DNA from 3 places in the Erwinia sp. E602 genome. Region 1 is predicted to be linked to each of the others. Evidence: predicted binding sites of a transcription regulator. Region 1 holds the regulator's gene; each other region holds the start of a gene.
What was found. Region 1 encodes LexA, which represses DNA repair genes until DNA is damaged. Its sites were predicted from a motif close to TNCTGTATGTACATACAGNA; they were not measured.
Positions count from the first base shown of each region.

Region 2: a site for LexA is predicted at 2,735-2,754, ahead of GKQ23_RS14120 (YebG family protein). Genes of this name have one in related genera too.
Region 3: a site for LexA is predicted at 2,296-2,315, ahead of mutH (DNA mismatch repair endonuclease MutH). Genes of this name have one in related genera too.

Region 1 covers NZ_CP046582.1:4,443,218-4,450,845, reverse strand. The annotation lists gene plsB (glycerol-3-phosphate 1-O-acyltransferase PlsB) at 1-134, opposite strand, end outside; gene GKQ23_RS22030 (diacylglycerol kinase) at 262-630, shown strand; gene lexA (transcriptional repressor LexA) at 792-1,400, shown strand; gene GKQ23_RS22020 (CsbD family protein) at 2,045-2,254, shown strand; gene zur (zinc uptake transcriptional repressor Zur) at 2,492-3,007, opposite strand; gene dusA (tRNA dihydrouridine(20/20a) synthase DusA) at 3,202-4,200, shown strand; gene pspG (envelope stress response protein PspG) at 4,359-4,589, shown strand; gene GKQ23_RS22000 (quinone oxidoreductase) at 4,827-5,807, opposite strand; gene dnaB (replicative DNA helicase) at 5,908-7,323, shown strand; gene GKQ23_RS21990 (Lrp/AsnC family transcriptional regulator) at 7,467-7,628, shown strand, end outside.
Region 2 covers NZ_CP046582.1:2,751,862-2,759,489, forward strand. The annotation lists gene GKQ23_RS14105 (S9 family peptidase) at 1-590, opposite strand, end outside; gene GKQ23_RS14110 (tellurite resistance TerB family protein) at 716-1,366, opposite strand; gene GKQ23_RS14115 (sugar phosphate isomerase/epimerase) at 1,544-2,374, shown strand; gene GKQ23_RS14120 (YebG family protein) at 2,422-2,718, opposite strand; gene purT (formate-dependent phosphoribosylglycinamide formyltransferase) at 2,858-4,036, shown strand; gene GKQ23_RS14130 (bifunctional 4-hydroxy-2-oxoglutarate aldolase/2-dehydro-3-deoxy-phosphogluconate aldolase) at 4,085-4,726, opposite strand; gene zwf (glucose-6-phosphate dehydrogenase) at 4,786-6,261, opposite strand; gene GKQ23_RS14140 (MurR/RpiR family transcriptional regulator) at 6,645-7,514, shown strand; gene pyk (pyruvate kinase) at 7,626-7,628, shown strand, end outside.
Region 3 covers NZ_CP046582.1:917,796-925,423, reverse strand. The annotation lists gene ptsP (phosphoenolpyruvate--protein phosphotransferase) at 1-1,326, opposite strand, end outside; gene rppH (RNA pyrophosphohydrolase) at 1,339-1,863, opposite strand; gene mutH (DNA mismatch repair endonuclease MutH) at 2,593-3,228, shown strand; gene GKQ23_RS05570 (YgdI/YgdR family lipoprotein) at 3,363-3,578, shown strand; gene GKQ23_RS05565 (NADP(H)-dependent aldo-keto reductase) at 3,757-4,797, shown strand; gene GKQ23_RS05560 (DJ-1/PfpI family protein) at 4,830-5,678, opposite strand; gene lplT (lysophospholipid transporter LplT) at 5,910-7,115, opposite strand; gene aas (bifunctional acyl-ACP--phospholipid O-acyltransferase/long-chain-fatty-acid--ACP ligase) at 7,108-7,628, opposite strand, start outside.

The DNA of each region.
Region 1 (7,628 bases):
AGCACATACATAATAGGGCGCGACGTATCGAGCCCGAGCTCAGCAACCGGCTCGGCCGGAATTGCCTTACTCTTTACCAGAAATTTAACTGGCAGATTCAAAAGGTTATAATATAAATTACGCCAACCTGACATAGACAACATGAAGCCTCTTGTTAGCAAAGCGCCGCAAGCATACCAGAAAGCGCCAACAGAATCTGTGGTGTTGCAAATTGTGCTACACCCGTCTCCGACGTCAAACTTCTCAAAGGGTTCCCTGATTATGGCAAATAACGCCACCGGCCTGACACGAATCGTAAAAGCAGCCGGTTATTCGTGGCAAGGATTACGCGCCGCCTGGCAGCATGAAGCGGCCTTTCGCCAGGAAGCGATCGCGGCGATTATCGCGGTGGCGGTGGCCTGCTGGCTGGATGTTGATGCCGTCACGCGCGTACTGCTGATCGGTTCGGTGGTGCTGGTGATTATCGTCGAAGTTCTCAACAGCGCGATTGAGGCGGTGGTGGACCGCATCGGCAGTGAAATGCATCCGCTGGCCGGGCGCGCAAAAGATATGGGCTCCGCCGCCGTCCTGCTGAGCATCTTACTGGCAATCGCTGTCTGGGCCATGTTGTTACTGCCGAATCTGCAATGAGTTATCCAAAAAAGGCACTTTCATGCGGCGAAAGTGCGCCAGCTGACCTCTGCAACGCCCCTCTGATGCAAAATTGATCGCCAGCGGGGCGGGTTTGGGTTCCCAAGGGCGAAATAGCTGTATATACTCACAGTCGACTGTATAAACAACCAGGGGGCGGGATGAAAGCATTAACGGCACGGCAGCAGCAGGTCTATGACCTGATTCGCGACCATATTAACCAGACCGGTATGCCACCGACGCGGGCAGAAATTGCCTCGCAGCTCGGCTTCCGTTCCCCCAATGCCGCCGAAGAGCACCTGAAAGCGCTGGCGCGTAAAGGCGTGATTGAGATCGTCTCCGGCGCCTCGCGCGGCATTCGCCTGATGATGGAAGAGGTCAACGGCCTGCCGCTGATCGGCCGCGTGGCAGCCGGTGAACCGCTGCTGGCGGAAGAGCATATTGAAGGGCACTATCAGGTGGACCCGGAAATGTTCAAACCGAGCGCGGACTTCCTGCTGCGCGTCAGCGGTATGTCGATGCGCGACATCGGTATTCTCGACGGTGACCTGCTGGCGGTACACAAGACCGAAGACGTGCGCAATGGCCAGGTGGTCGTGGCGCGTATCGACGATGAAGTGACGGTAAAACGTCTGAAGAAGCAGGGCAACACCGTGCAGCTGCTGCCGGAAAACCCGGACTTCCAGCCGATCGTGGTCGACCTGCGTGAGCAGACGCTCACCATCGAAGGCCTGGCCGTGGGCGTGATCCGCAACGGCAACTGGCAGTAGCGCGACCCACCACGGCTCATCACGCAGCGGCCTCCTCCCCGCCGCTGCGCATTTCCCCTTTGAATTCCTGCGCACGCTTTCCTGCTGCATGACAGCCTGCCTGAATCAGCAATCTTACCGATCATATCCTTTGTGCTGACGTGCTGACGTGCTGATATATAGCCCTGACCGATCGATGCCTGTGACCCGGCGAACGCGTCCAGCCCGTCAGAGGTCGACAGGCAGTGACAGGTGAAGTTCCAGATACAGGTTCCGCACAGGCAAGGATACCGCTCCAATATGAAACTACTTTCCGTTGCCGATAAGCAGCTCTGGCGGCTGGCGGCTGGCGGCTGGCGCTGTGGGCGATCTGGCGGCGTCACTGGCGGCGGGGCACCTGGTTCAGCGCTGAACGATAATGGAAATATTTAGTTACTTACGTGATGCCCAGTCTTAGTCTCTGATTTACATTCACTTTTATCGGTTTTCTGCCTGCAGGAGAGCCGATTTTATCTTTTAATCGTCCACTCAGCGCATATCCGCGCGTTTCTACTATAATTAACTCTGTGTTCAGCGCTAATCCAGATTTTTATCTGGTAATCAGGCGCACTTACAAGACGAATACGCTAAAGGCTGTTCTAAACCTAAGCTGAGGGAGTTATATGATGAATAAAGACGAAGCGAGCGGTAACTGGAAGCAGTTCAAAGGTAAAGTGAAAGAACAGTGGGGCAAGCTGACCGACGACGACCTGACGGTCGTGGAAGGTAAACGCGATCAGCTGGTCGGAAAAATTCAGGAACGTTACGGCTACCAGAAAGATCAGGCCGAAAAAGAACTGAAGGACTGGGAAACCCGCAACGATCACCGCTGGTAATCTCTGCCTCTGAGAATTGGGCTCCTACCCCAGGCACAAGGATCGTGCCAACTCTCACCAACCCCGTAACAGATCCCCTGACTCACTGAGTAGTGACCCGTTACTGTACTGGCTACAGCTCTGTCGCCATTAACCCCGTTTTCTCTTCAACAGACCTGCCTGCAGAAATATCCCGTTTATCCTACAGGTAACCCTGTCAGCGATCGCATCCGCACCCGGCATGCAGGAGCACTGAACTCAACGTCCGCGTTTTTTCGCCGGTGCGCTGTGATCGTGATCGCAGGCCTCATGGTGAGAGCAGGTTTCAATCTCCGCGCAGCCCGAGCAGAAGCCATGCGCTTCAATCACGCTGTGGCCCAGCGTGAAGCCGGTTTTCAGCGCCAGCGATGTCAGGATCGCCTCAACGCCGTCGGCATGTTGTTCGCTCACCGACCCACAGCGATCGCAAATCAGCATCGCCGACGTGTGGGAGTGCTCTTCGAAATGGTGGCAGACTACGTAACTGTTGGTTGACTCTACGCGGTGAATAAAGCCTTGTTCCAGCAGGAAATCCAGCGCGCGATAGACGGTCGGTGGCTTGGCCTGCGGCTCGGACTCGCGCAGCAGGTCCAGCAGATCGTAGGCGCTGATCGCGCCGTTCTGCACGCTCATCAGGCGCAGCACTTCCAGCCGCTGTGGCGTCAGGCGCACGCTGCGCTGCTGACAAATGACTTCCGCCTGCGTCAGGATATTTTCTGTAGTCGTGGTGTTCATTATTCCCTCCTCAGGCCAGACTGAAACGTTATTTTATCACGTCTGTGCTAAAACGCCGAGTTTGCATACCGCTGCTGCCACCGTCCGCCTGGCGTGGCGGGCAAACCGCGCCTGAACGCTATATCCCTGTCCACCAGCGTGCTATCATTGCGCACAATATCGTCACCCCTTTTGCTACAGAGTTTGCGCGTTTCATGACTGAAAAATTCCCTGCACACCGCTTTTCGATTGCCCCGATGCTTGACTGGACCGACCGTCACTGCCGTTACTTCCACCGCCAGCTGACCCGCCAGACGCTGCTCTACACCGAGATGGTTACCACCGGTGCAATTATTCACGGCAAGGGCGACTATCTGGCCTTCAGCCCGGAAGAGCAGCCGATCGCGCTGCAGCTCGGCGGCAGCGATCCGGCGGCGCTGGCACAGTGTGCGAAGCTGGCCGAACAGCGCGGCTATAACGAGGTCAACCTCAACGTTGGTTGCCCCTCCGATCGCGTGCAGAACGGTCGCTTTGGTGCCTGCCTGATGGGCGAAGCGCAGCTGGTGGCCGACGGCATCAGGGCGATGCGCGACGTGGTGTCGATCCCGGTGACGGTGAAAACACGTATTGGCATCGACGAGCAGGACAGCTACGAATTCCTCTGTGACTTTATCCGCACGGTGGCGGAGCAGGGCGGCTGCGACACCTTTATCATCCACGCCCGCAAGGCCTGGCTCTCCGGCCTCAGCCCGAAAGAGAACCGCGAAATCCCGCCGCTGGACTACCCGCGCGTGTATCAGCTGAAGCGCGACTTCCCGCAGCTGACGCTGGCGATTAACGGCGGCGTGAAGACGCTGGAAGAAGCGAAAACCCATCTGCAGCATCTGGACGGGGTGATGATGGGGCGCGAAGCCTACCAGAACCCGATCCTGCTGGCGCAGGTGGATCGCGAACTGTTTGGCTGCGACGGGCCGGCGGCGGATCCGATCGCCGTGGTGCGCGCCATGTACCCTTACATCGAACAGGAGCTGTCGCAGGGCACTTACCTCGGCCACGTAACGCGGCATATGCTTGGCCTGTTCCAGGGCATTCCCGGCGCGCGCCAGTGGCGTCGTTACCTGAGTGAGAACGCGCACAAGCCCGGCGCCGGCGTCGACGTGGTGGAGAAAGCCCTCGCGCTGGTGGCTGACCGCGTGCCGGCGGACGTTGAGTAATCGCCTGATTTTTTGACCACACCTTCGTTAAATTGACCAGGGCAACCGCTGTCCTGGTCATCCCTGCCCAGAGAATTCAGTTAGTTACGCATTCCCCCAACCTGGCACGCTTCTTGTAATATCCCGCTATACCCCCTGTTTCTGTGGAGAGCAACATGCTGGAGATCCTGTTTGTCATTGGCTTTTTTATGATGCTGTTGCTGACCGGTATTTCGCTGCTGGGCATCCTGGCGGCGCTGGCGGTGGCGACGCTGGTGATGTTTGTCGGCGGGCTGTTTGCCATGGTGATCAAACTGCTGCCGTGGCTGCTGCTGGCGCTGGCCGCCGTCTGGCTGTACCGCACCTTTTTCAAACCCGATTCGGCGCGGCGTGACCGTTTCTTACGCTGAAATCAACCCGGCCTGGCGGTGCGGGCTTAGCTAATGCGGAGTGGATCACATCGTGGCACATTGGCGGACGCGATCGGCAATAAAACATATTTTTTACATCCTGTTTCTGTCAGGATGCCTGCACTGAATCAAAACGACTTCATCGCCGCTGACCCTACAACCAGTGCGAAAACAAAAAATAAAATAAGAAACAAAAAAGAGCCTCCGCAAGGAGGCTCTTTTTTTTATGCCTGCGGCTCAGGGGATCAGCAGGCTGGAGCCCTGGGTGCTGCGGCTCTCCAGCGCGCGGTGCGCCTGCTGCGCATCGGCGAGGGCAAACTTCTGCGACTCGGGCACGTCAACATTGATCGCGCCGCTGGCGATCAGCGAGAACAGCTCGTTGCTGGCCTGCGCCAGCGCTTCGCGGGTGGTGATATAGCCGTTCAGCGACGGGCGAGTCACGTACAGCGAGCCTTTCTGGTTGAGGATCGCCAGGTTAACGCCGGTCACCGGGCCGGAGGCGTTGCCAAAGCTGACCATCAGGCCGCGGCGCTGCAGGCAGTCCAGCGAGGCTTCCCAGGTATCTTTCCCTACCGAGTCATACACCACGCGCAGTTTCTTGCCACCGGTCAGCTCGCTGACGCGCGCGGCAATGTCCTCTTCGCGGTAGTTGATGGTCTGCCAGGCACCGGCCTGCAGCGCCCGTTCGGCCTTTTCAGCGGAACCCACCGTGCCGATCAGCCGTGCGCCGAGCGCCTTCGCCCACTGGCAGGCGATCAGCCCGACGCCGCCGGCAGCGGCGTGGAACAGAAAGGCTTCGTCCGGCTGAATCACATAGGTCTGGCGCAGCAGGTAGTGAACCGTCAGCCCCTTGAGGAATGAGGCAGCTGCCTGTTCGAAGGAGATGGCGTCCGGCAGCAGCGCCAGCTTATCCACCGCCACGTTATGCACCTCGCTGTAGGCACCCGGCGCGGACTGGGCGTAAACCACGCGGTCGCCGACCTTCAGCACCTCCACCCCCGGCCCGACGCGGGTAACAATACCCGCCGCCTCGCTGCCCAGCGCCGCCGGCAGCGATGATGGATAGAGCCCGCTGCGCATGTAGGTATCGATGTAGTTAATGCCGATCGCCTTGTTCTCAACCTGCACTTCGCCGGCGGCGGGATCGCGCGGATCGACGTTCACCAGCTGCAGCACGTCCGGACCGCCGTGCTGATGAAACTCTATACGTTTTGCCATCATAGCTCCTGTGGATTGCGTCTGAATGGAGGAGGACGGAAAGGGTGCAAACGGGTATACTTGCCCGTCCCCTCACACGATTTTCGGTAATTGCATCACTATGGCAGGAAATAAACCCACCAACAAATCCTGGGAAAACCGCGAGCCCCGCGACCGACAGATGGAAGGCCTCAAGCTGCCGCCGCACTCGCTGGAAGCCGAGCAATCGGTGTTGGGCGGTTTAATGCTGGATAACGAACGCTGGGATAACGTCTCGGAGCGCGTGGTGGCGAAAGATTTCTTCAGCCGTCCGCACCGCACGATCTTCGGCGAAATGCAGCGCCTGCTGGAACTGGGCAAACCGATCGACCTGATCACCCTCTCTGAGTCGCTGGAAACCAAAGGTGAGCTGAGCCTGGTGGGCGGCTTTGCCTATCTGGCCGAACTGTCGAAAAACACCCCGAGCGCCGCCAACATCGGTGCCTACGCCGATATCGTGCGCGAGCGCGCGGTGGTGCGTGAAATGATCGCCGTGGCTAACGAAATCGCCGATGCCGGTTACGATCCGCAGGGGCGCAGCAGCGAAGATCTGCTGGATCTGGCCGAGTCGCGGGTGTTCCAGATCGCCGAAAACCGCGCCAACAAGGATGAAGGGCCGAAAAGCGTCGATCAGATCCTCGAAGCTACCATCTCGCGCATCGAGTCGCTGTACCAGACGCCGCACGACGGCGTCACCGGGGTGGATACCGGCTACCAGGATCTGAATAAAAAGACCGCCGGCCTGCAGCGTTCGGATCTGATTATCGTCGCCGCCCGTCCGTCGATGGGGAAAACCACCTTCGCCATGAACCTGTGTGAAAACGCGGCGATGCTGCAGGAGAAACCGGTGCTGATCTTCAGCCTCGAGATGCCCGGCGAGCAGATCATGATGCGTATGCTGGCCTCGCTGTCGCGCGTCGATCAGACCAAAATCCGTACCGGCCAGCTTGATGACGAGGACTGGGCGCGTATCTCCAGCACCATGGGCATCCTGCTGGAGAAGAAGAACATGTTTATCGATGACTCCTCCGGCCTGACCCCGACCGAGGTGCGCTCCCGCGCCCGCCGCATCTTCCGCGAGCACGGCGGCCTGAGCCTGATTATGATCGACTACCTGCAGCTGATGCGCGTACCGGCGCTGTCGGATAACCGTACGCTGGAGATCGCCGAGATCTCCCGCTCGCTCAAAGCGCTGGCGAAAGAGCTGCAGGTGCCGGTAGTGGCGCTGTCGCAGCTGAACCGCTCACTGGAGCAGCGTGCCGACAAACGCCCGGTCAACTCCGACCTGCGTGAGTCAGGCTCTATCGAGCAGGATGCCGACTTAATCATGTTTATCTACCGTGATGAGGTCTATCACGAAAACAGCGACCAGAAAGGGGTGGCGGAAATTATCCTCGGCAAACAGCGTAACGGCCCGATCGGCACCGTGCGCCTGACCTTTAACGGCCAGTGGTCACGTTTTGATAACTACGCCGGCCCGCAGTACGACGACGAGTAACCCACCTTTGCCGCCCGTTTCAGCCGCTGAAACGGGCGGATCCACCGCGCATTTCCGCACGCTGCCTGAAATAACGTTGGACATCCGCAGGAAAAATGCGGTTATCTGTCAGCCGTTTGTTCCTCACACCGGCCGGAAATACGATGACCCAGATTGATGATTTCGACCTTAAAATTCTCACCCTGCTGGAAACCAACGGCCGCCTGACCAATCAGGAGCTGAGCGATCTGGTGGGGCTCTCTGCCTCGCAGTGCTCACGCCGCCGCATCAGCCTTGAACAGTCGGGGATGATCCTCGGCTATCAC
Region 2 (7,628 bases), 1.7 Mb from region 1:
AGCGTCTGCGGGTGCTTACGCACGTAGTAGAGCGTCTGCGAGTCGTTGGCCCAGGTCATGCTGCTGGAGACCTGCTCCAGCACCTCGTCATACTGACGATCGGTGCTGAGATTACGCAGGCGAATGCTGTAGATACGGCGTGAGAGGAAATCCTCCGCCAGCGCCAGAATCTGGTTATCACGGCTGATGGCCATGCCGCCCAGCGTATAGAATTCGCTGTCCGCCGCGCGCTGATTGCCGTCGACCAGCGTCTGCCACTGCTCCGGCGTGGCGGTATCCGCCGGCTGGCGGCTGTGGATCGCGTACTCGTCGCCCTCTTCAAAGCGGCTCTGGTAACGCCAGCCGCGCTTCACATAGGGCACCGACTGGTCACGCGGCGGAATACGATCGACAATCTCTTTCAGCAGCTCGGCCTGCAGCGCCTGCTGCGGGGCCAGCAGCTGCTGACCGTAATCGTTCTCAGCCTGCAGCCAGGCCAGCACTTCCGGGTCAGCGCGCTCGTCGTCACGCATCCAGTAGTAGTTGTCGGTACGGGTTTCACCATGCAGGGTCATCTGATGGGGGATTTTTTTCGCTAATGGAGGGGTCATAGTCTCTTCGCGGTTGCTGTGCCTGTCTGAAAGACTGGCAGTAAGCGGACGAAATGCCAAGGAATTATGCGGGTGGGAACACAAAAAGGTCGGGCGACGGGAAATCGCCCGGCTCAGCGTCAGCGTCAGGCAATAAGTTTCAGTTTCTCTTCGCGGATGTCACCCAGAATCGAATCCCGCACGTCCTGCGGAATGTTCAGCGCGTCACCCAGCGCCTGCAGGTAGCTGCGCTCCATAAAGTGGTCGGCGTCAATCACCAGGTTGCTGAGGAAATAGACCTCCAGCGCCTCTTCTTCATTTTTGACATCCGCCGCCAGCCGCTGTGGATCCAGCGGACGCTCAATCGCCTGCTGCACCAGCCGTTCGGCCTGTTCGCCGAGGCCCGACTGGCGGATATGTTCATCGATGGCCTGACGCTCTGAGCTGTCGATATGGCCATCGCTTTTGGCGGCAAACACCAGCGCTTCAATCAGCCGTTCGGCGCGGCGGTCCACCGGCGTGCTCTGCTGACCGAACTGCGGCTGGTCGCGGTGGGTTTCGCTGACCCGCTGCTTGTACCTGTTCCACAGCACAGCACCCGCCGCCGCGCTACCGCCAATGATCAGCGCATTTTTGCCGTACTTAGCCAGCAGATTACGTGACGACTTGCTGGCAATCAGCATGCCCGCCAGCCCGCCCAGCGCGCCGGGAGCCAGCATTTTGCTCAGCCCTTCTCCGCCGGAGGATTTACCCGCCTTACCCAGTACCGATTGAATCTGCTGTAACCAGTTGCTCATAGTGGTTCCTTCTGGCCGAAAAACACCACAATAGGCGAAGGCGCGTCAGGAAACGTCAAAGGATGCAAAGGCCGGTTAAAGAAGATGCCGCCATAGCGCTTTCGGGCGCTGAACTTGCCGGACCGCTACAGGGCTTCTACTCTGTACTACCTGGTTCGTAAGTTTTCAGGAGCACTGATGACGCAGCACGCTTCCCCGCTGTTTCTTAACACCATTCTCACCGGCGGCACGCCGCAGCAGAAGCTGCGTGCGGCGAAGTCAGCGGGCTTTGATCAGGTTGAACTGTGGCAACAGGATGTGCAGGCCGCCGGCGGGGGTGCCTTCACGCTGGCGCCGCTGCTGCACGAACTGCAGCTGGGGCTGACCGACTATCAGGTATTGCTGGATTTTGACGGCGCGCGCGGCGACAAACGTGAGGATAAGCGACGTGAGGCGCTGACGATGATGGACAACGCCGTTAAGCTGGGAGCAAACACGATACTGACCCCAGCCTCCACCGATCCCTGCTGCGATGCCGGCTGCGTACTGCAGGACCTGCGCTGGCTGACGGCACAGGCGGCAGAGCGCGGGTTGCGGGTCGCCTATGAAGCGATGGCCTGGAGCCAGCATATCAATACCACCGATGCCGCCTGGCATCTGATACAAAAGACCGGCGCCGGAAATATCGGGCTGGTGGTGGATGCCTTTCATATCTTTGCCGGCGGGCGGACGCTTGACGATCTGGCGGGGATCCCGGCGGAAAAAATTTACCTGGTGCAGCTGTCAGATCTCAGCACCCGGCCGCAGAAAAACCAGCTGGTTGAAACCGCGCGTCACCATCGCCTGTTACCCGGCGAGGGAAACTTCCCCCTGACATCGCTGCTGCAGCACCTGAAAACGCTGGATTATCGCGGCCCCGTCGGGCTGGAGGTATTTAATGACGAGCGCCAGGCAGCCGATGCGCATCTGACGGCTGATGCGGCAATGCAGTCACTGCGCAGGGTGCTGGACAGCGCAGGCTATCGGTAGTAAAAAATGCTCCCCGTCATTATGCCGACCTGACGCCCGGTCAGCCATCAGGCCGATTTTACCGCGCGCAGCGTAGTGGCGTCGTCTTCGGCGCTGTCGCTGCTCTCTTCCGGCAGCTTGCCGCTGCGCAGGATATGCTGCAGGGCGTCTTTGTTCTCCGCCAGGAACAGGCCCAGCGCCTCGCCCTGCTGTTCGTCCAGTTCAAGCTGGCTGGTGGTTAACCAGTCAGAGAACACTTCCGCCATATCGAGCATTTTGTCGTACGCATCGGCTTCCTTCTTGCTGGCAAAAGTCATCTTTTCCTCACCTTTTCTGACGACAACGTATTTAATCTCAACAGCCATGATGTTCACTCCGGTTAACTGTGTTTATATACAGTATAACAGCAACGGTTTTTTGACTCAAGCTTCCCGTAACAGATGATCGCGCAAACGTTTTCGTTTATACTGCGCGCGTTATTTTTCATCCAATCAGGTAGACATTATGACGACTTTAGGAACCGCGCTGCGCCCTGCTGCGACACGCGTAATGCTGTTAGGATCGGGCGAGCTGGGTAAAGAAGTGGCCCTGGAGTGCCAGCGTCTTGGGGTGGAAGTGATCGCCGTCGATCGCTATGCCGATGCGCCAGCGATGCACGTGGCTCACCGCAGCCACGTTATCAATATGCTGGACGGCGCCGCGCTCGCCGCGCTGGTTGCCCTTGAGAAGCCCGACTTTGTGGTGCCTGAAATTGAAGCCATCGCTACCGATATGCTGATTGAGCTGGAAAAGCAGGGCCAGCACGTGGTGCCGACCGCCCGCGCGGCCAGACTGACCATGAACCGCGAAGGCATCCGTCGCCTGGCGGCCGAAGAACTGGCGCTGCCGACCTCAACCTACCGCTTCGCCGACAGCCACGCGGCGTTTCTTGCCGCCGCCGATGAAATCGGCTTCCCGTGCATCGTCAAGCCGGTGATGAGCTCGTCCGGCAAAGGCCAGAGCTTTATCCGTGATGCGGCTCAGCTGGATGCGGCCTGGGAGTACGCCCAGCAGGGCGGCCGCGCCGGTGCCGGGCGGGTGATTGTCGAAGGCGTGGTGAAATTCGATTTCGAAATCACCCTGCTGACCATCAGTGCGGTAGACGGTATCCACTTCTGCGCGCCGATCGGCCACCGTCAGGAAGAGGGCGACTATCGCGAATCCTGGCAGCCGCAGCAGATGAGCGCGCTGGCGCTGGAACGTGCCCAGGCAATCGCAGAAAAAGTGGTCACCGCCCTCGGCGGCCGCGGCCTGTTCGGCGTCGAGCTGTTTGTCTGTGGTGATGAAGTGGTGTTCAGCGAAGTGTCACCGCGCCCGCACGATACCGGCATGGTTACGCTGATCTCGCAGGACGTTTCCGAATTCGCCCTGCACGTGCGCGCCTTCCTCGGCCTGCCGGTTGGCGGCATTCGCCAGTACGGCCCGTCGGCCTCGGCGGTGATCCTGCCGGAGCTGGACAGCGACAACGTACAGTTTGGCAATCTCTCCGCCGCGCTGGGTGCCGGCCTGCAGCTGCGCCTGTTCGGCAAGCCGGAAGTGCGCGGTCAGCGTCGTATGGGCGTAGCGCTGGCCACCGGCGACAACGTTGATGAAGCGGTCGCCCGCGCGGTGGCGGCAGCGGCCAGCGTGAAGGTCAGCGGCTAACGCCGAATCCGGGGCGGTGTGCGCCGCCCCGAAAATCACCTGCGCTCATCACTGCCGCGCGCCGGCCACCGCTTCCCGCGCCAGCTGCGTAATCCGCTGATAATCTCCTGCCTCCAGCGCGTCCAACGGCACCAGCCAGGATCCACCGATGCACAGCACGCTGTTCAGCGCCAGATAGTCACGATAGTTGGCCGGGGAGATACCGCCGGTCGGGCAGAAACGCACCTGCGGGAACGGGCCAGCAATCGCCTGCAGCGCCTTCACGCCGCCGTTGGCTTCCGCCGGGAAGAACTTGAATTCCCGCAGCCCGTAATCCAGCCCGGTCATCAGCTCCGATACGCTGCTGATACCCGGAATGAGCGGCAGCGGCCCGTCAACGGCGGCACGCAGCAGCGGTTCGGTTAAGCCCGGGCTGATAGCAAACTGCGCGCCGGCGTCGGTCACCTGTTGCAGCTGCTGCGCGTTCAGCACCGTGCCGGCCCCGACGATCGCTTCCGGCACCTCGCGCACCATCGCCTGCAGCGCCTCCAGCGCGCAGGGGGTACGCAGGGTAACCTCCAGCACGCGGATCCCCCCTGCCACCAGCGCTTTGGCCATTGGCACCGCGTGCGCAACGTCGTTGACCACGATCACCGGTACCACCGGGCCCGTCTCCAGGATCTGGCGGGCGCTGATTTTCCAGTTACTCATTGCTCAGTCTCCTTGTAATAAAAAAAACCCGCCGTAGCGGGTTTCAGAACATCAGCAGATTACTCGAACTCGTTCCACGAACGGCCGTCGCGGGTGATCATCGCCACCGACGCGACCGGGCCCCAGGTGCCGGCCTGATAAGGCTTCGGCGCTTCTTTATCCGCAGACCATGCGTCCATGATGGAGTCAACCCACTTCCAGGCCTCTTCCACTTCGTCACGGCGCACGAACAGCGCCTGAATGCCGCGCATGGTTTCCAGCAGCAGGCGCTCGTAGGCGTCCGCCAGGTGCGACTGATTGAAGGTCTCAGAGAAGCTCAGATCCAGCTTGGTGGTCTGCAGGTTGTGCTTGTGATCCAGGCCCGGCACTTTGTTGAGGATCTGGATTTCCACGCCCTCGTCCGGCTGCAGACGAATGGTCAGTTTGTTCTGCGGCAGTTCCTGCCAGGAGTCTTTGAACAGGTTCAGCGCCGGGTTCTTGAAGTAGACCACCACTTCTGAACATTTGGTCGGCAGTCGCTTACCGGTACGCAGGTAGAACGGCACGCCCGCCCAGCGCCAGTCGTCGATATCCACGCGGATAGAGACAAAAGATTCGGTGTTGCTGTTCTTATTGGCCCCCTCTTCTTCCAGGTAGCCCGGCACTTTTTTGCCCTGCACGAAGCCAGCGGTGTACTGGCCGCGCACGGTTTTTTCACGCACGTTGGTGTGGTCAATGCGGCGCAGTGAACGCAGCACCTTCACTTTCTCGTCACGGATGCGGTCAGCCGACAGATCGGCCGGCGGTGACATGGCGATCATGGTCAGCACCTGCAGCAGGTGGTTCTGGATCATATCGCGCATCTGGCCGGCCTGGTCGAAGTAACCCCAGCGCCCTTCGATTCCCACCTCTTCCGCCACGGTAATCTGCACGTGGTCGATGGTGCGGTTATCCCAGTTAGAGGCAAACAACGAGTTGGAGAAGCGCAGCGCCAGCAGGTTCAGCACCGTCTCTTTGCCGAGATAGTGGTCAATACGGAACACCTGGCTCTCTTCGAAGAACTCACCGACCTGGTCGTTAATTTCCTGCGAGGTCGCCAGTGAAGTACCCAGCGGCTTTTCCATTACCACGCGCGCCGGCTTAGCATTCAGCTTTGCCTGGCCAAGGCCTTTGCAAATTGCGCCAAAGGTGCTTGGCGGCATGGCAAAGTAGTTGATAGTTACGCGTTTTTTCTGGTCAAGCATTTTGCCCAGGCGCGGGAAGTGGCTGCTGTCGTTAACGTCCAGGTTGCAGAAATCGAGACGGCTGCTGAGTTTATCCCACAGCGCTTCATCGATTTTTTCCTTCATGAAGGTTTCCAGCGCCTCACGCACTACCTTGGTGTAGGCTGCTTTATCCCACTCAGCACGGCCAACGCCGATGATGCGGGACTCTTCATGGATCTGTCCGGCTTTCTCCAGTTGATACAGAGAGGGCAACAGTTTCCGGCGCGCCAGGTCGCCTTTGGCACCGAAAATCACCAGATCGCATGCCTGAGCTGTTTGTGTAACCGCCATTTCATTCTCCTCGTTGCAGGATTAGCCCGTCCTGGTGATTCCGTAAGTGGACAGACTCTTATTGTAATTTTGTTTCAATACAATGTACTGCTTTGCCCGGTGCGCGTAAACCAGGGCAGGCCACTCTGGCACAATGTATTCAGTTATCGGGCAATATACCGCCCCACCTTCCGGGCGGGCGATAAATTATGCGTAATTTTCCATCGTTTTTGTTACCGTTATTACCGTTGTGAAATCTGACCCAGCTCAAACTCTGGTAAAAAATGGGCCTTTTATCACGTTCCTGGTTGCCTTCATTCGCATAATGCGTTGTATATTCTCTACAAAATGAGATTGATTTCACCTGTGATTGAAATCGGCAAAATGTATGAGTAAATATCTCTATGAATGTATTGGAAAAAATTCAATCTCAGTGGGAAAAACTGAGTAAATCTGAACGCAAAGTCGCCGAAGTCATTCTCGCTTCCCCTTCCACCGCCATGCACTCCAGCATCGCCACGCTGGCGCGGGCCGCTGCGGTCAGTGAACCGACGGTGAACCGCTTCTGTCACCGGCTTGGCACCCGCGGCTTCCCCGATTTCAAACTGCAGCTGGCGCAAAGCCTGGCCAACGGCACGCCTTATGTCAGCCGCATTGTCGATCAGGATGACGGCGTGGACGCCTACTCCAGCAAGATTTTCGAGTCGGCGATGGCCGGGCTGGATCAGGTCAGACAGGGGCTGGACACCCAGGCGGTAAACCGCGCCGTTGACCTGCTCACCCAGTCAAAAAAGATCGCTTTTTTTGGTTTGGGTGCCTCCGCCGCGGTAGCGCACGATGCAATGAATAAATTTTTCCGCTTCAATGTACCGGTTTTCTATTCTGATGATATTGTGATGCAGCGCATGAGTTGTATCAACAGCGGAGAGGGAGACGTGGTGGTGTTGATTTCGCATACCGGCCGCACCAAATCGATGGTTGAACTGGCCCGCCTGGCGCGGGAAAACGACGCAACGGTGCTGGCGATCACCTCCCCCGACTCGCCGCTGGCCCGCGAAGCCTCCCTGGCCCTGGAGCTGGACGTCCCGGAGGATACCGACATCTACATGCCGATGGTCTCCCGCCTGGCGCAACTGACGCTGGTCGACGTGCTGGCCACCGGCTTCACCCTGCGGCGCGGTGCCAAATTTCGTGACAACCTGAAACGGGTTAAGGACGCATTAAAAGAGTCCCGTCTGGATAAAGACGGCCCGCTTGCCCGCTCCCGTGAATGAATTTAAGCAGCAGTCCCGTAAGGGCCAGCCTGGCCCTTAACCTGAAACGACAGAGTCAGCCTGGTTGTGCCTGCACCTGCAGTACAACGTTTAAAGCCAACGGAGTTATACATG
Region 3 (7,628 bases), 1.3 Mb from region 1:
GCCGGCATTGAGCATTACTTTTACCGTCTGGCCGCTTTTCAGCTGCCCCGGCTGCTCAACCAGCCCTTCGGCCAGCTGGCTCAGTTCGTTCTCCGCGCTGATCAGCCGCTGATATTCGTTGACCAGCACCGCTTCCGGGTCCACCAGCAGCTCGCCGCGATAGCCGTCGACGATCAGCAGGTGGCCCTTCAGCAGCTCCGGCTGAATATCGGCCCCCATCACCGTCGGAATACCCAGCGCGCGCACCATAATCGCCGCATGGGAGTTGGCGGCACCGTCACGCACCACCACCCCGGCCAGCCGTTCACGCGGCAGCTCGGCCAGCGTGGTGGCCGTCAGTTCATCGGCCACCAGCACGAAGCGTTCCGGCCAGGTGTTGGTGCCCTGAATGGTGTCGTCAAGGTGGAACAGCAGGCGCTGGCCAAGCACCCGCAGGTCGCCCGCGCGCTCGCGCAGATAGCTGTCCTGTAGGCTGGCAAACTGGGCGGCAAACTTCTCAATGACCTTTTTAACCGCCCACTCCGCCACCGAGCCGGCCTCAATCTCCGCCAGCAGGTCTTTCTTCAGCCGCGCATCGCTGAGCAGGTGCGAGTAGAGATCGAAGATCGCCGCGCTCTCTTTGTGCAGGCTGGCGGTGAAGCGCTTGCTGTAACGGCGAAACTCCGCCGAGGCTTCCGCCATCGCCAGCGCCAGCCGTTCGCGTTCGCGCACTGAATCGAGCGTTGAGGCCGCCGAGACGTTTTCCAGCGACGGCTGTGAAGAGTCTACCCAACCCTCCGCCACCGCCACACCGGACGCGGCGGCAATCGCCTGAATGCGGGTTTGCCGGTACTGGCCAAACAGCGCGTTAAGCTGGGACTGCGACAGGATCGCCGCCAGCTGCGTCGCCAGCGTGACCAGGAAGGACTCTTCGCTTTCGTCAAACAGGCGATGTTCGCGCTGCTGCACCACCAGCACGCCCAGCAGCTGGCGACGGCTGATGATCGGCACGCCGAGGAACGAGCGAAACTGCTCCTCTTTGACCGAGGGGATATATTTAAAGCTGGGGTGTTTCTGCGCATCGGCAAGGTTGATCGGCTCAGCAAGGCGACCGACCAGGCCGACAATGCCTTCATCAAATGCCAGGGCGACCGTGCGCCCACGCGGCTTTTTTAGCCCACGCGTAGCCATCAGGTAGTAGCAGCGACGATCGTTATCGGCGAGGTAAACCGAGCAGACCTCGGTTTCCATCGCCAGACATATCTCATTAACCAGAATATCCAGCGCCTCGGTCAGACGAGGCGCTGCTGCCACTTTCTCAACTATTTCGCGCAGCTGTGTGAGCATGATCGGTGTGGCTTAACCTCTCTTCCGTCGAAAGGGCGTGTTTCGTGGTGCGGTATTTTCCTGCAGGGGCATCACCACGCTGGCAAACTCTTTCATCACCCGACGATAGACGTCGCGCTTGAAGGAGACCACCTGGCGTACCGGATACCAGAAGCTGACCCACCGCCAGCCGTCAAATTCCGGCGTGCTGCTGGTTTGCATGTTGATATCCGCGTCGTTGCACAACAGCTGCAGGAGAAACCATTTCTGTTTTTGGCCGATACAAACCGGCTTTGTGTCCCAACGCACCAAACGTTTAGGCAACTTATATCGTAACCAGTTTCGGGTGGAGGCCAGAATGCGCACATCCTTACGGTGTAAACCGACTTCCTCGAAAAGCTCGCGGTACATTGCCTGTTCCGCGGTCTCCCCTGGGTTGATGCCCCCCTGGGGAAACTGCCAGGAGTGCTGACCAAAACGTCTGGCCCACAGCACCTGTCCCTGCCTGTTACAAATTACGATACCAACATTCGGGCGGTAGCCATCATCATCGATCACCGGACTACCTCAAACTAAAACTGGATGTTCTGATTGTTTCACACTCCTTACAGACGGTAAACCACTGCTTTAACAGCATGTGCCTGGTCCGGAGTGGGATAACTCTTCATTAACAGGCAAGTTATAAACAGAAAGCGGGGGAAAAAGGCGATCTTATTCACGTTTTCTGTGGATAGCTTTGTGCAGAACTCGCTGAAGAAGTGGGGAAAACTTTTGTGGTCGCTAAACAAGACCTGCCAGCATCAAGGAATAATCTTATATTAATCAGAGGCATTTAGCGGTGTAGCGCCCTTTTCCTGTCCATGTCATTCTGCTGTCATATCCAGCGATCCGCGGACTGGTGATTTTTCGCGCACATATGACGTTATCCACAGAATATGTTGATTACTTGCCCACGACGCAGGCTAAATGGGCAAAAAACCCCTGCGTCAAGGCTGTAAATGGAAACAGTATTATCTTCACGGGCCACTTATCCCACTTTTCTGTGGATAACTACCCGGAAGATCCTGTTCATTGCCGGTGACCAGAAAAGTTAAACCTTACAGAGCCCTGACCGACGGCGGCAGTCGGGCGATAAAAAAACACGATTTATCATGCTATTATTGTTTTTTTCCCCCACTGAATAACCGCACGCCGTGATGCTGTCGTTTGCTGTACTTTTTTTAACCACCGGAGAGCAGATTGAGCGATAACGATTTTCTGCCGCCGCCACGCCATGAAGATGAGCTGATGGCCCGCGCCCGAGGCCTTGCGGGGTACACCCTCGGTGAACTGGCGCACGCCTGTGGTTTAGCTATCCCGCGCGATCTGAAACGCGATAAAGGCTGGGTGGGTATGCTGCTGGAACGCTGCCTGGGTGCCAGCGCGGGCAGCAAGCCGGAGCAGGATTTCGCCGCCATTGGCGTTGAGCTGAAAACCATTCCGATCGACGCGGCGGGCCGCCCGCTGGAAACCACCTTTGTCTGCGTGGCGCCGCTGACCGGCAACAGCGGCGTGACCTGGCTCACCAGCCACGTCCGCCATAAGCTGAGCCGGGTGCTGTGGGTGCCGGTGGAGGGCGATCGGGCCATTGCGCTGCCTGACCGCCACGTCGGGGCCGCGCTGCTGTGGAGCCCGGACGCGGAGGAGGAGCGGCAGCTGCGCCGCGACTGGGAAGAGCTGATGGATATGATCGTGCTCGGCCAGGTGGAGCAGATCACCGCACGCCACGGCGACGTGCTGCAAATTCGCCCTAAAGCGGCCAACAGCAGAGCGTTGACCGAGGGGATTGGCCGCGAGGGGCAGCCGATTATGACCCTGCCGCGCGGCTTCTATCTGAAAAAATCCTTTACCGGTGCGCTGCTGGCGCGGCACTTTTTACTCTGAGCCGCCGGCGGTGGCCAGCGATGTCAAGTTTTCCGGCCTTAACGCCGGACTTTCAGACTGATGTGATTATCACCACGGAATATTTCGTTTATTACTACACTCTTAAGCGTAAACGAATCACAGGGGAGATAACCATGAAGTTGATGACTGGCGCAGCGGCGATCGGCATAGCGATGCTGTTGAGCGGCTGCAGCAGCAGCTATGTAATGGCGACCAAAGACGGGCAGATGATTATGACCGACGGTAAGCCGCAAATTGATAAAGAGACCGGGCTGGTGCAGTACACCGACGAGTCCGGTCATGAGAAGCAGATTAACGGCGACGAGGTTTCCAGCATCGTTGAGCGCTAATCTGACGGCTGTTGCCTGGATGCGCCCGTATTCAGGCAGTTGTTCATCGCTCTGCACAATTCCTCACTTCCCCCACTGCCCCGCCGCGGTTATAGTCGAAAACCGGGATCTGGCACCGTCAGCCAGTGAACGATGCAGGAGTATTCCCTGACCTTCAAAAATGAAAAGGAAGCCGGAAATGCATTATCACCGTATCCCCCACAGCACCCTTGAAATCAGCTCACTGGGCCTGGGAACCATGACCTTTGGCGAGCAGAACAGCGAAGCCGACGCGCATGCCCAGCTGGATTACGCCCTGAGCCGCGGCATCAACCTGATTGATACCGCCGAAATGTATCCGGTGCCGCCGCGCCCGGAAACTCAGGGCCTGACCGAGAGTTATATCGGCAGCTGGCTGAAGGCGCGCGGTAACCGTGACAAGGTGGTGCTGGCCTCGAAAGTTGCCGGACCGGTGCGCGGTGCGGACGCCTCTATCCGCCCGGGACAGGTACTGGACCGTAAAAACATCCGTGCCGCGCTGGATGCCAGCCTGAAACGGCTGAATACCGACTATCTCGATCTTTATCAGCTGCACTGGCCGCAGCGCCAGACTAACTTCTTTGGCAAGCTGAACTATGAATATGCCGATACCACCGCGCCGGTCACGCTGCTGGAGACGCTGGAAGCGCTGAACGAGCAGGTGCGCGCCGGGAAAATCCGCTACATCGGCGTGTCCAATGAAACGCCGTGGGGCGTGATGCGCTATCTGCAGCTGGCGGAAAAACACGAGCTGCCGCGCATCGTCAGCATTCAGAACCCCTACAGCCTGCTGAACCGCAGCTTTGAGGTGGGTCTGGCGGAGATCAGCCATCATGAAGGGGTTGAGCTGCTGGCCTACTCCAGCCTGGCGTTCGGCACCCTGAGCGGCAAGTACCTCAACGGCGCGCAGCCGGCCGGCGCACGCAATACGCTGTTCAGCCGCTTTACCCGCTACAGCGGCGAGCAGTCGCAGCTGGCGATTGCAGAATACGTCGCGCTGGCGAAAAAACACGGGCTGGACCCGTCGCAGATGGCGCTGGCGTTTGTCCGCCAGCAGCCGTTTGTCGCCAGCACGCTGCTGGGGGCGACGACGCTGGAGCAGCTGAAGATCAATATCGACAGCTACGACCTGACGCTGAACGCGGACGTACTGGAAGGGCTGGAGGCGATTCACCGCCGCTTCACTTACCCTGCGCCATAATGTTTCAGGGCGAGGTTTCCCTCGCCCTGTTCTTACGCTTTGTTGTAACGCTGCATTCGCGCCACGCTGTCTTTCATCTGCTGCTGCCAGTCCGGGGTGCGGGCTTCAACCATATCAAAGACCATCTTTTTCACCGACTTAACCAGCTGCGGGGCGGCCTGCTGTGGCGTACCGCTGTGGAAAGGCGGATGCGGATCGTACTGGGTGATCAGCTGAGCATATTCGGCGCTCTCTTTGCCGGCCAGCTCCGCCTGCAGCGTGAGGCCAAAATCCATTCCCGCCGTGACGCCCCCCCCGGTGATGCGGTTACGGTCGATCACCACGCGATCGCTGACCGGTATCGCGCCAAAAGGTTTCAGATCGTCAATCATTGACCAGTGGGTGGTGGCTTTATAGCCCTGCAATAGCCCAGCGGCACCCAGCAGGATTGAGCCAGTACAGACGCTGGTGACCCACTCGGCCTTGCTACCCACCTCGTGCAGCCAGTCGATCATTTCATGCTCTTTCAGCAGCGCATAGGGGTTGCCGGTGCCGGTGATGCACAGCACGTCGACTTTTTTCAGCTCACGGAAGGTGGTGCTGGGGATAAACTGCACGTGCGCTATCTCGCCCTGTACCGGGTTACGGTCACGCCAGACAAAGTGAATATCGAAATTGTCACCACCGAGCATGGTCGCCGGGCCGATGATGTCCAGCGGCGTCATGCCGGGGTAGATCACAAACGCCAGGCTGATGCGTTTGCCTTTGCCGACAGACGTGGCCTGCCCGGGACCATGGCGGTATTCGGGCTGTCCGGCAAACAGTGAACTGCTGGCGCCGGCTCCGATGCTGGCGGCAATCAGTGACAGGGCAGATTTAGCAATAAACTCCCTTCTTTCCATTTCAGATCTCCTTTCGTGCGTCGTTAATCGTGCCCGTATCACAACAGGTGCTGTTAACAACAGGGTTAGGAAGGACGCAATTCTAGATGATTAGCACACGGGTTAAGGTGCAAGTCATGCGTCTGCAAGTGGCCGGGAGAGTACCCGCAACCTGCGTCTGGAAAGGAGAAAAAAGAACTTAAAAAACTTAGCGACCTTAAAGGGCGGGCCACAGAAGCCCGCCCGCAAAGATTAACCGCGCCGCTTCTGCAGCTGATGCCAGCCCCATAGCAGGGCGATGGCCAGCGCAAACAGCGCGCCGAAACCTACGCCGGTGGCAACCGGTGGCGCACCGAGGCGGATCGCCAGCGAGTAGAGGCCAAGCATCAGCAGCATCGCCATATTCTCACCGAGGTTCTGCACCGCGATGGCGTTACCTGCTCCCACCGTCTCTTTGCCGCGCATCTGCAGCAGCGCATTAAGCGGTACCACGAAGAAGCCACCCAGCACGCCAATCACCACCAGCAGCAGGTAAGCGTTGATCGCCTGCTGCTGCAGGGCAAACGCCACTACCGCCACGCCGATCAGTACGCCGGCCGGCATGCAGCGCGCCACGGTTTTCAGCGTCACCAGCTTCGCCGCTGCGATCGCACCGATGACGATGCCGATCGCCACCATCGCGTTAAGCAGCGTCGGCGTTTTGTTATCGCTGATGCCCAGCGCCACCGGCACCCACAGCACCAGCAGGAAGCGCAGCGTCACCCCGGCGCCCCAGAACATGCTGGTGCCGACCAGCGAGAAACGGGTCTCCGGGTTGCGCCACAGCGTGCGGCAGGCGTTGAAGAAGCTGGCGGACATCGCCGCCGGCCGCCACGACTGCCCGCCGCGCGCCGCGGGCAGTTTCGGGATCAGCAGGTTGGCCGCCACCGCCAGCGCGTAGGCCAGCACGCAGGCCGCCAGCGCGCCGGTCAGGTTCCAGTCGGCGAGGAAGCCGCCGGCTACCGAACCGAGCAGGATCGCGGCGATGGTCGAAGACTCCATCAGGCCGTTGGCCTTAACCAGCGTTTCCCCGTCGGTCAGTTCACCGAGGATGCCGTACTTGGCAGGGGAATAGGCCGCCGCGCCGATGCCGACCAGGCTGTAGCCGAGGAAAGGATCAAAGCCGAAGCAGATCACCATCGCGCCCAGCAGCTTCAGGCCGTTGGCTGCCATCATCACCCGCCCTTTGGCAAAGCCGTCGGCAAACTGGCCGACGAACGGCGCGAGAATGATGTAGGTGGCGACAAACACCATCTGCAGCACCGGCTGGCTCCAGTCGGGATAGACCAGCTGCTTGAGCACCGCCAGCGCGGCAAACAGCAGCGCGTTATCACCAAACGCCGACAGGAACTGGGCGACGATCACCGCCATCATCCCCTTCGACAGCAGCGGCTTGCCGCCCGTCGCCAGGTTACTCATCGTTGCCCTCCGGCTTTTCTGCCATCTCACGCAGGGTGACAAAATCCGGTTTACCGCTGCCGAGCAGCGGCAGCTGTTTAATCACGCGGATATCGCGCGGCACCGCCAGCTCCGGGCTGCCCAGCTCACGCGCCGCCTGCAGCAGTTTATCGCGCGACAGTTCCGCATCGGTGGTAAACAGCACCAGCGCTTCACCACGGTTGCCGTCCGGGCGCTGGGTGGCCGCATGTTGTTTATCCGCCGAGGCCTTCAGCGCAATCTGCTCGACGTTCTCCAGAGAGACCATTTCGCCGGCGATTTTGGCAAAGCGCTTCACGCGGCCCAGAATCTGGCAGAAACCACCCTCGTCGAAGCTGACGATATCGCCGGTGTCGTACCAGCCCGCTTCCATCAGCCCTTCGCCGTTATCCGCCACCGGCGCTTCCAGCACGCCAGGGCGCTCAACGCGCAGATAGCCCTTCATAATGTTCGGGCCGCGCAGCTGCAGCAGGCCGCCGTTCTCGATACCCGGTA